2 regions of the Bacillus sp. JK106 genome follow, and region 1 is predicted to be linked to the other one. Evidence: riboswitches for the same ligand, from Rfam matches in the RefSeq annotation. Region 1 holds a riboswitch; the other holds the start of a gene.
What was found. A riboswitch is a leader RNA that binds a small molecule or an ion and turns the genes downstream of it on or off. The one in region 1 is predicted to bind S-adenosylmethionine.

Region 2: it holds a riboswitch for S-adenosylmethionine, as region 1 does, so the genes downstream of both, ACWJJS_RS08885 (phosphoadenylyl-sulfate reductase) here and ACWJJS_RS07040 (methionine biosynthesis PLP-dependent protein) in region 1, are expected to answer to the same signal.

The regions. Positions count from the first base shown of each region.
Region 1 covers NZ_JBSJQC010000002.1:287,955-292,944, reverse strand. Annotated here, with positions in the region: gene ACWJJS_RS07055 (contact-dependent growth inhibition system immunity protein) at 1-123, shown strand, start outside; tRNA gene ACWJJS_RS07050 (tRNA-Val) at 412-484, opposite strand; gene metC (cystathionine beta-lyase) at 622-1,797, opposite strand; gene ACWJJS_RS07040 (methionine biosynthesis PLP-dependent protein) at 1,790-2,911, opposite strand; SAM riboswitch class I at 2,981-3,106, opposite strand; gene ACWJJS_RS07035 (esterase family protein) at 3,281-4,003, shown strand; gene ACWJJS_RS07030 (YjcG family protein) at 4,029-4,544, shown strand; gene ACWJJS_RS07025 (GNAT family N-acetyltransferase) at 4,549-4,980, shown strand.
Region 2 covers NZ_JBSJQC010000002.1:682,410-687,399, reverse strand. Annotated here, with positions in the region: gene sat (sulfate adenylyltransferase) at 1-288, opposite strand, end outside; gene ACWJJS_RS08890 (inorganic phosphate transporter) at 337-1,401, opposite strand; gene ACWJJS_RS08885 (phosphoadenylyl-sulfate reductase) at 1,414-2,115, opposite strand; SAM riboswitch class I at 2,243-2,347, opposite strand; gene pyrE (orotate phosphoribosyltransferase) at 2,449-3,081, opposite strand; gene pyrF (orotidine-5'-phosphate decarboxylase) at 3,078-3,797, opposite strand; gene ACWJJS_RS08870 (dihydroorotate dehydrogenase) at 3,766-4,701, opposite strand; gene ACWJJS_RS08865 (dihydroorotate dehydrogenase electron transfer subunit) at 4,701-4,990, opposite strand, start outside.

The DNA of each region.
Region 1 (4,990 bases):
CTAACTAAAGAAGAAAAGGAAGACATTATAAAGTGTAATGCAGAAATATATTTCCCGACAATTGGCTTACCACCTATAGAATGGTTGAAAAGTGTAATAGAACAACTAAAAGAGGCTATTTAAAAGAACACTGAAAGGCCCCCATTTTATGAGAGGGCCTTTTTATATTGATACCGATTTTTTGGCTTTTTTATCCGGATAGAAATGCAATACCGACAGTGCGGTTTGGATCTACTTGACGGCATCACTAGTTGAACTTTTCAACTATTTTGATCCTAAAAAGAGATACGGCCAATAAATTTCGAGCCAAAAAATCAAGTTCGCCAACAGTTTGCGAACAACTTACGAATTTGATAAACCGGCTATATTAAAAGAAAGTAAAAAACCCTTGCTACGCAAGGGTTTTGGCTATGATTCCGACTGGGCTCGAACCAGCGACCTCTACCCTGTCAAGGTAGCGCTCTCCCAGCTGAGCTACGGAATCATGATATGTATGTGTTGCTGGGTATGTTGTTGTCTCTCTGACATTTATAATTATATATCCTGATTTCTCATTCGTCAACACTTTTTTTATCTAAAATAAAAAAGGGCGCGTCGCAAAATTGACGGCGCCCTTTTCGTTTATGATCTCACTTGGGCGGGGGTTATTTTTTTCAATGCCTGTTCGAAGTCGCGTTCTAAATCTTCGGCGTTTTCGACTCCGACGCTCAGGCGCAGAAGGCCGTCTGTGATGCCGCGTTTCTCCCTCTCTGCTTTCGGCATGGCGGCATGCGACATGGCTGCAGGGTATGAGAGAATGGATTCAACGGCGCCGAGGCTGACGGCAAATACCGGAAGCGATACGTTTTCGACCAGCTTTTTGACGGCTTCTTTGCTTTCCAATTCAAAGGACAGGACGGCGCCCGCTCCGCTCGCTTGACGTTTATGGGTATCGGCTCCCGGGTGTCCGGCAAGGCCGGGATAGTAAACGTTTTTGACGGCGGGATGCCCGTTAAAATAGGCAGCCAGCCGCTCAGCCGTCCGGCTCGCTTTTTCCAGTCTGACCTGCAATGTTTTTAAGCCTCTCAATACGAGCCAGCAGTCCTGAACGCCGAGCACCGCTCCAAACGAGTTTTGCAGCTTATACAGCTGATTGCCGAGCTCTTCATCCTTTACGGCAGCAAGGCCTGACAGCACGTCACTGTGGCCGCTTAAAAATTTCGTCGCACTGTGAAGCACGATATCTACACCGAGATCAAGCGGACGCTGCAGAGCAGGTGTCATGAATGTATTGTCAAGGTATGTCAGACAGCCGTGATCCTTTGCCAGTTTGACGACGCCCTTAATATCCGTGATGCCGAGCGTCGGGTTTGACGGTGTTTCCATATAAATGGCTTTCGTGTTCGGACGGATGGCGCGGGCGACCGCTTCTGTGTCCGTCATATCGACAAAGGTATGTTCGATTCCGAAACGGGACAGAACCTCAGTCACCATGCGGAATGTTCCGCCGTACACATCCTCCGTGACGAGAACATGGTCGCCTTGGGATAAGAGCAGAAATGCCGTCGAAATCGCCGCCATACCGGAGCTGAAAGCAAAACCTCTCGTTCCGCCTTCAAGACCTGCGATCGTTTCTTCAAGCGCTGTTCTTGTCGGTGTGCCGGAGCGGCTGTAATCATATGTCCCGAATTCTTCAAATGAAGACTGATGGAATGTGGAAGCATGCTGGATCGGCACGCTGACGGCTCCGGTGGCTCCGTCTGTTTTAAATGGATTGTGCACGAGCTGGGTTTCCAGCGTCCAATTGTGATTACTCATATGACACGGCCCCCTCTTTTACTTGCTGTAATGCCTGCTTTACATCCCGCTTCAAATCTTCTGCATGTTCAATGCCCACTGAAAAACGCAGCAGGCGGTTGCAGACGCCGTTTGCGATACGGATATCTTCCGGAATGTCCATGTGCGTCTGTGTCGCGGGGTATGTAATAAAGCTTTCCACCCCGCCGAGACTTTCTGCGAAACAGATCGTTTTCAGCGCCTTTAAAAACGGATTGACCCATTCCTCTTTTTGCAGCCGGAAAGACAGCATCCCGCCTTTTCCGGGATATAACACGTCGGCGATTTCCTCTTCCTGTTCTAAAAATTCTGCAAGTTCACGGGCGTTTTCTTCATGACGGCGCATTCTGAGTCCGAGTGTTTTCATCCCTCTCATTAAAAGCCACGAATCAAACGGCGGGAGAACGGCGCCGATCGCATTTTGGTGATTAAACATGATGTCGCCGAGCTCTTCATCCTTAACGACAGCCAGACCGGCAAGGAGGTCATTGTGCCCCGCTAAATATTTTGTGGCGCTGTGAATGACGATGTCCGCTCCCAGTTCAAGCGGGCGCTGGAGCACCGGAGTATAAAACGTATTATCCACAATTAAAAGCAGGCCGGCTTCTTTCGTAATCCGGGCGATTTTTTCAATGTCCGCCTCCTGCATTAACGGGTTTGTCGGCGTTTCAACAAATACCGCTTTCGTGTTTTCCGTTATTTTGGAGCGTAAACAGTCTTCATCGCTGAAATCATCATAAATAAAGCTTAAGCCGTATTTTCTCCATTCGTTTTCAAACAAACGGTACGTGCCTCCGTATAAATCGGAGGATACAATCAATTCATCCCCGCTTTTAAATAAAGCCATAATGGTTTGAATGGCTGCCATTCCCGAGCTGAAAGCAAATCCTCTCGCACCGTTTTCCAACACGGCGATGGCGTCTTCGACGAGCTGGCGTGTCGGGTTTTTCGTGCGCACGTAATCAAAACCTGTAGATTCTCCTATTCCTCTATGGCGGTAAGCGGTGGACAGATAAATCGGCGGACTGACCGTTCCCGTTGCTTCTTCGCTTCTATTTCCAATTTGGGCTAATTTTGTTTCAACATGCTGCGTCATCAGTAAGCACCATCCTTTTTCAAAAATAAAAAAGCCCCCTCTTCATAAGAAGAAGGAGCTTTTCTCTTCCTCTTATCTTCCAAGCATGTGAATCGCTTGCTGGATTTAGCACCTTGGCACTTTGCCTTCCCGCGGCAAAGCAAACCGGTTGCTGAGGTTTCAAAGGGCCAGTCCCTCCACCTCTCGTGATAAGAATATTGTTTTGTATTTTCTGATTGTTCTATATTAACGCACTATAAAATGGATTTCAACAACTTTTTATTTATCTGAACTCTCGCAAGAAGTGCATCTGAAGAAAGAAATTTCTAATAATTCATGGTACAATAGGAAAAAACCATCAAGACAAGACGCGGCCTGGAGGAATGCGAAGTGGCATCAAAAAACGGAATCATTCATGAGAAAACACTTTTCTCCCATGAGCTTGAAGAGGAAATGACCGTTTTGGTCTATCTGCCCGCCACCTTCTCCCCCCTGTATAAATATCATACGGTCATCGCTCAGGACGGCCATGATTATTTCAGATTAGGGAGAATCGGGCGTCAGGCGGAAGAGCTTATGTCAAAAGGGGAAATTGACCGCTGCATCATTATCGGCGTCCCATATAAAAATGTGCGGGAGCGAAGAAACACATACCATCCCGAAGGCTCTAAGTTCGCCTCATATAAACGGTTTATCGCAAATGAGCTCGTTCCTTTTATCGACAAAGAATACCCGACTTATCAAGTCGGATACGGCCGCACCATGATCGGGGATTCCCTCGGCGGAACCGTCTCGCTCATGACGGCGATTGACTATCCGAACATGTTTGGAAACGTCATCATGCAGTCTCCGTATGTTGACGGGCACGTGCTGGATGCCGTCCGGCAGTCGGAGGATCTCAAACAGATTTCCGTTTATCATCAAATCGGAGAAAAAGAAACCGCCGTCCACACGACGGACGGCCAGGTGCTTGATTTCACCGCGCCGAACGAAGAGCTCAAACAGCTGCTGGAAAGCAAACAGTCTGAATACACGTATGAAACCTTTGACGGGGATCATAAATGGACATACTGGCAGCCGCTCATCACGCCGGCGCTGAAAAAAATGCTGTAACCATTCATTTAAGGAGGGAACTTTCATGAAATACGGTATTGTTTTATTTCCATCAAAAAAATTACAGGATCTCGCAAATTCGTACCGGAAACGCTACGACCCGAGCTACGCGCTCATTCCGCCGCATCTGACGGTAAGAGATCCGTTTGAAGCGACAGAACAGGAAATCGAGCAGGTCGTATCACAGCTGAGACAGACGGCGAAAGAGTCGCATCCGCTCGTTCTGAAAATCACAAAATACAGCTCGTTTTCTCCTGTGAATAATGTGATATATATGAAAGCAGAGCCGACAGAGGAATTAAAATCTCTGAGTGAGAAATGCTACTCAGGAGCATTATCCGGCGAGCCGGAATACAGCTTCGTTCCGCATGTCACGGTCGGCCAGAAGCTGTCGTCAGATGAACATTCCGACGTACTCGGACAGCTGAAAATGCAAGACATTTCCCACGAAGAAGTCATCGACCGTTTTCACCTGCTCTATCAGCTGGATAACGGCTCATGGACTGTGTACGAAACATTTTTATTAGGCGGAGGAGAATAACTGCTTGGAATCCATCATCGTAAAAACTGAAAAACAGCTGAACGACGCTTTTTTCGTCAGAAAAGAGGTCTTTGTGAAAGAACAGCACGTTCCGGAAGAAGAAGAGATTGATCAATTCGAAGACACGTCAGAGCATATAGTCATATATGACGGCGGCCAGCCGGTCGGAGCCGGCAGATGGCGCTTGAAAGACGGGCATGGAAAATTAGAGCGCATCTGCGTAATGAAAAGCCATCGTTCTTTAGGCGTCGGGGCCATCATGATGCAGGCGCTTGAAAAAGCGGCTGCAGCCAAGGGTGCCGGCAGCTTTATCTTACATGCGCAGACGCAGGCGGTTCCGTTTTACGAAAAACAAGGATACCGCGTCACATCCGGCGAAGAATTTCTCGATGCGGGCATCCCCCATCTGGAAATGATAAAGGAATACAAACAATAAAATCAAAAGC
Region 2 (4,990 bases), 390 kb from region 1:
CAGTTTCACCGTGTCGCCGACGGCAAGCTCAGCCGCTTTTTCTGAATCGACCGGAAGCGTGATCGGCAGGGACCAGACAACCCCTGATGCCAGACGCATATTTTCAACGACTGACACGTAATCTTTTTCTGTGAAAAATCCTTCAATCGGGCTGTACCCCCCGATTCCGATCAGCTCTAAATCAGCGAACGAAATCAAATCAAGCTCAATTTCTTTGTGGACGGGTGTAAGATCATACTGCTCATTCACCCGATTAATTAATGTTCCTCCGTGCGGTGCTAAACTCATAATACATGATTCCTCCCAGTTAACAGATAAATAAACTCAGATTAATAGTTAAATGCCCCCGCCTTGTTCATGGACAGAGCGTTTCTCTTTTCGGATGGCTTTCATCAGACTGGCGGCTCCGCCAGCTGCCAAAAGCACGCTGGCCATCATAAAGATGGAATAGTAATCTCCTTTTAACAGCAGGGAGACAAGCAGATACGAAATCGACAGTGACAAAAACGGCGAAACGACCCAAACTTTGAGCATCGTTTTCACGACTTCTTTATGAAAAACGTTCGGCCCGTTTTTGGCCATTCCGATACCGATAATTGATGATGATGTGACTTGCGCCAATGGGACCGGCAGACCGAAGACGGAACTGATAATGACAAGCCCCGCGCCGGTTCCTGAAAGCAGTATGCCTTCTCCGGCTGAAAATCTCGTAATCTTTTTCCCGTTGGTTTCAAGCACTTTACGTCCTAAAAGCAGAGCGCCGAGAGCGACAAAGATGCCTCCGTACAGCGTTCCTTTTGACACGCTGAGTACGCCCGCAGCCACCAAAGGGCCCACCGCATTTGCGACATTGTTCATTCCGGCTGAAAAAGCTTCCCAAAACCCCGCAAAAAGCAGCACAATCCCTAAAATCTTCTGTTTCCGTTTCGAAATGACTCGAATATTCAGAGAACTGAATACCTTCGATACGAGAAAGGTGAAACAGAACGCGACGAACGGTACGAGCACCCAAAAAATCACGATGACCAAAAGATGCTGTAAAAACAATACTTTGTACGCGACGCCGACACCGACAATCGCCCCGACAGTGACCTCACTCGTCGACAGCGGAATGCCGAGCACATTCGCCGTGAATAACGATAGCGCCGCCGCTCCGATTATAATGCAGACAATGGTGAGCGTAATGGTTTGTTCGGGAATGATTCCGCCGCTGATCGTCTTAACGACTTCACCGCCGCCGATAACCGCCCCTGACAGGACTCCGGCCGCGCAGATGATCAGCGCATATGTTTTCTTTTTAACGGCGCCGGACCCGTAAGCGACTCCCATTGATGCCGCGGCTCCGCTGGCTCCGATATTCATGGCAAAAAACAGGCAGAATAAAATAGCGGCTAATTCCATCGGGCAGCTCCTTTATTCATGCAGTCCGCATTCGGTTTTCGCCATGCCGTTCCATCTGCCGCTCCGCAAATCTTCCGCGGTAAACGCAGGTGAAGTGCACGGTTCACAGCCGATGCTCGGATACCCCTGATCATGGAGGATATTGTAATCCAGCTCATGCTTGGAAGTATATCTCCAGATGTCTTTCCATGTCCAATGGATCAGCGGGCATACTTTAATCGATTGAAACTTGTCGTCTTTATTCAGGAAATTCGTATTCGCCCGGCTCGGCCCTTGATCCCGGCGAAGGCCGGACAGCCATGCCGGATGCCCTGCGAGTGCTTCTCTTAACGGCAGAATTTTTCTGATGTAGCAGCACTGGTTCGGTTCTCTTTCCCACAGTTTATCTCCGTGAGCCTCGGCCTGTTCCTCGAGAGTAAGGCTGGGCTTTTTCAGGATAATGTTCAGCCCCGGGTAACGTTCTTTCACTTTTTCGATCGTTTCATATGTTTCTTTAAAGTGAAGACCCGTATCGAGAAACACGATTTCCGCGTCTTTCTTTACTTTAGAAATTAAATCGATCAGGACGATGCCCTCAATCCCGAAGCTGCACGCGTAAACAAGCTGGTCTCCGTAGTGGCCGTATGCCCATTTTAAAACGGACAGCGCGCCTTTATAGGAATCGTCTTCCGGAAATGTAATCGCCGGTTCCTCCCATGTGTCATACGTTAGCATTTTTTCTTTCCTCCTCCCGGAGACAATCAAACAGCTGTTGTTCTCTGCCGGTTGTCTTATCCCTCAATCTTTTTTTCATATAAAAAACTTTCAATCCAGCGGAATGAAAGACAGTGACCCGGTATAGCCCTTATCTTCAAAATGCTGTGCATTTTTCTGGATGCGGCACCTTGCAATACACGCAGGTTGCCGGGCGTCATCGGTCCAGTCCCTCAGCCGCTCTTGATAAGCTTTTTAGATTTGTACTAAATTTTAGCACAATTCTAACAGAAGTCAACCCGAGTTTTTTGATAGGAATAATAAAACAGGCCCTGAGGCCTGTTTTTATTGTCATTATTTTTTAAACCAATCTTTTGACTCGGGATTCAGTTTCCATGATTTCAGTTTTTCAATGTCAGCTGAATGAATCGTTCCGTTTTCAAGCGCGACTTCAATCAGCGTGTCATAATCGGTTAACGAGTAATAAGGAAGACCCGCTTTTTTAAAGGCTTCTTTTGCTTTCGGCAGTCCGTATGTAAAAATGGAAATGACGCCTAGGACTTCCGCGCCCTCTCTTTGAAGGGCCGCCGCAGCTTCAAGCACGCTGCCTCCGGTAGAAATCAAGTCTTCAATCACGACTGTTTTTTGTCCTTTCTTAATGGCGCCTTCTATTTGATTTCCTTTGCCGTGCGCTTTCGGTTTGCTTCTGACGTAGCACATCGGCACGCCTGTACGGTCTGCGAGAAGCGCAGCATGCGGAATGCCCGCCGTTGCAGTGCCCGCGATCATCTCCGCCTCGGGGAAATGCTCCTTCAGCAGTTTGCCGAGCCCGTCCGCCACATCATTTCTCACTTTTGGATACGACAATGTCAGACGGTTGTCACAATAGATCGGTGATAAAATGCCGCTCGCCCACGTAAACGGCTCATTCGGACGTAAAAAGACAGCTTCAATGTGTAATAGATGTTTTGCGATAGCCTGTTTCATCGGCGAACGCCCTCCCATTCCAGTTTAATTGCTTCATATGCTTTAACGGGGTTTTCCGCTTTTGTAATTGAGCGGCCCACGACGATGGCTGACGAACCGTTTTCTTTCGCAAATGACGGAGTCGCCGTCCGGACTTGATCGTCAGCTGCGTCACTGGCCGTGCGGATGCCCGGCGTGACTGTCAGAAATGAAGGCCGGACCGCTTCATAAATGGCTTTTGTTTCATGGACCGAACATACCACTCCGTCCAGCCCGCACTCTTCCGCCATTTTGCCGTAGTGCACAACCGTTTCTAACAGCGGCTTTTGCAGCAGAAGCTCTTCCTTCGCCACCTGCTCTGAAGTGCTGGTCAGCTGAGTCACCGCGATTAAAGACGGGCGTTTTCTGCCTGCCGGCGTGCCTTCTTCAAGCCCCTCAAGGGCCGCGCGCATCATGCGTGCGCCCCCTGCCGCATGCACATTGACGAGATCAACGCCGAGGCGGGCCAGCCGCTTCATCGCTTTATTGACCGTAGTCGGGATATCATGAAGCTTTAAATCTAAAAATATATCACAGTTCCGTTCTTTTAATTGGTGAATGATGGCGGGGCCTTCCTGATAAAAAAGTTCCATCCCCGTTTTGACAAAAAGCCTTTCCTTTTCAAACAAGTCTAAAAACGTTAAAGTCTCTTCCCCTGATGCAAAATCAAGCGCGATGATGGGCAGGTTGTTTTTCATGTTTCCAGCTCCTTCCGATGCATTCACTTACAGATTGAAAGCCGTGTTGGCGCAGCACACGGGGGAGCTGTTCTATGATTTCCGGGCAGACGAACGGATTGACGAAGTTTGCTGTACCGACGGCAACCGCACTCGCTCCCGCAAGAAGAAATTCTAATGCATCCTCTGCGGTCTGAACGCCGCCCATCCCGATAATCGGAATTTGAACGGCCTGGCTGACTTCGTATACCATCCGGATGGCGACCGGTTTGATCGCCGGGCCTGACAGTCCGCCCGTTTTATTTGCTAAAATCGGCCGTCCGGTCTTGAGGTCGAGCCTCATCCCGATGAGTGTATTAATCATCGTCAGACCGTCAGCACCGGCCGCTTCAATCGCTTTGGCAATTTCGGTTATGTTTGCGACATTAGGCGAAAGCTTCACATACACAGGCACTGCGGAAACTTCTTTCACCGCTTTTGTCAGTTCGGCCGCCATGACGGGATCAGTACCAAAAGCAATCCCCCCCGTTTTGACATTCGGACATGAAATGTTAAGCTCAAGCGCATGCACATTCGGCGCTTGGCTGATGTGCTCGGCCACTTCTTTATAGTCGTCCACCTGAGAACCGGCGACATTTGCGATAATCGGCGTGTCAAATTGTTCGAGCCAAGGCAGCTCATGATTGAGCACATGCTCAAGGCCGGGATTTTGCAGTCCGATGGCATTCAGCATTCCCGCGCTTGTCTCCGCCACTCTCGGTGTCGGATTTCCGAAGCGGGCTTCGTTCGTCGTTGCTTTAATCATAATGCCTCCGAGGCATGATAAATCGTAAAATCCGGCATATTCTTTCCCGAAACCGAAACATCCGGAAGCGGGGATGATCGGGTTTTTCAATTGGAGACCCGGCAGATTCACCTCTAACATTACAGCGCCACCTCCTCAGCTTTAAATACCGGCCCGTCAAGGCAGACCTTTACATAGGATGTATCACTTTCACCCGTGCGGCACACGCAGGCGAAGCAGGCCCCGATGCCGCAGCCCATCCGCTCTTCCATCGAAAGGTAAACCTCTTTATGGCCGTACTGCTGCTTCAGAGCTTTCAGCATCGGTGTCGGTCCGCAGCTTAGCAGGACATCGAATTCGAGCTGCTTTTCACGGATGATATCAGTGACAAACCCTTTCTCTCCATATGTTCCGTCAGCCGTCGCCACAT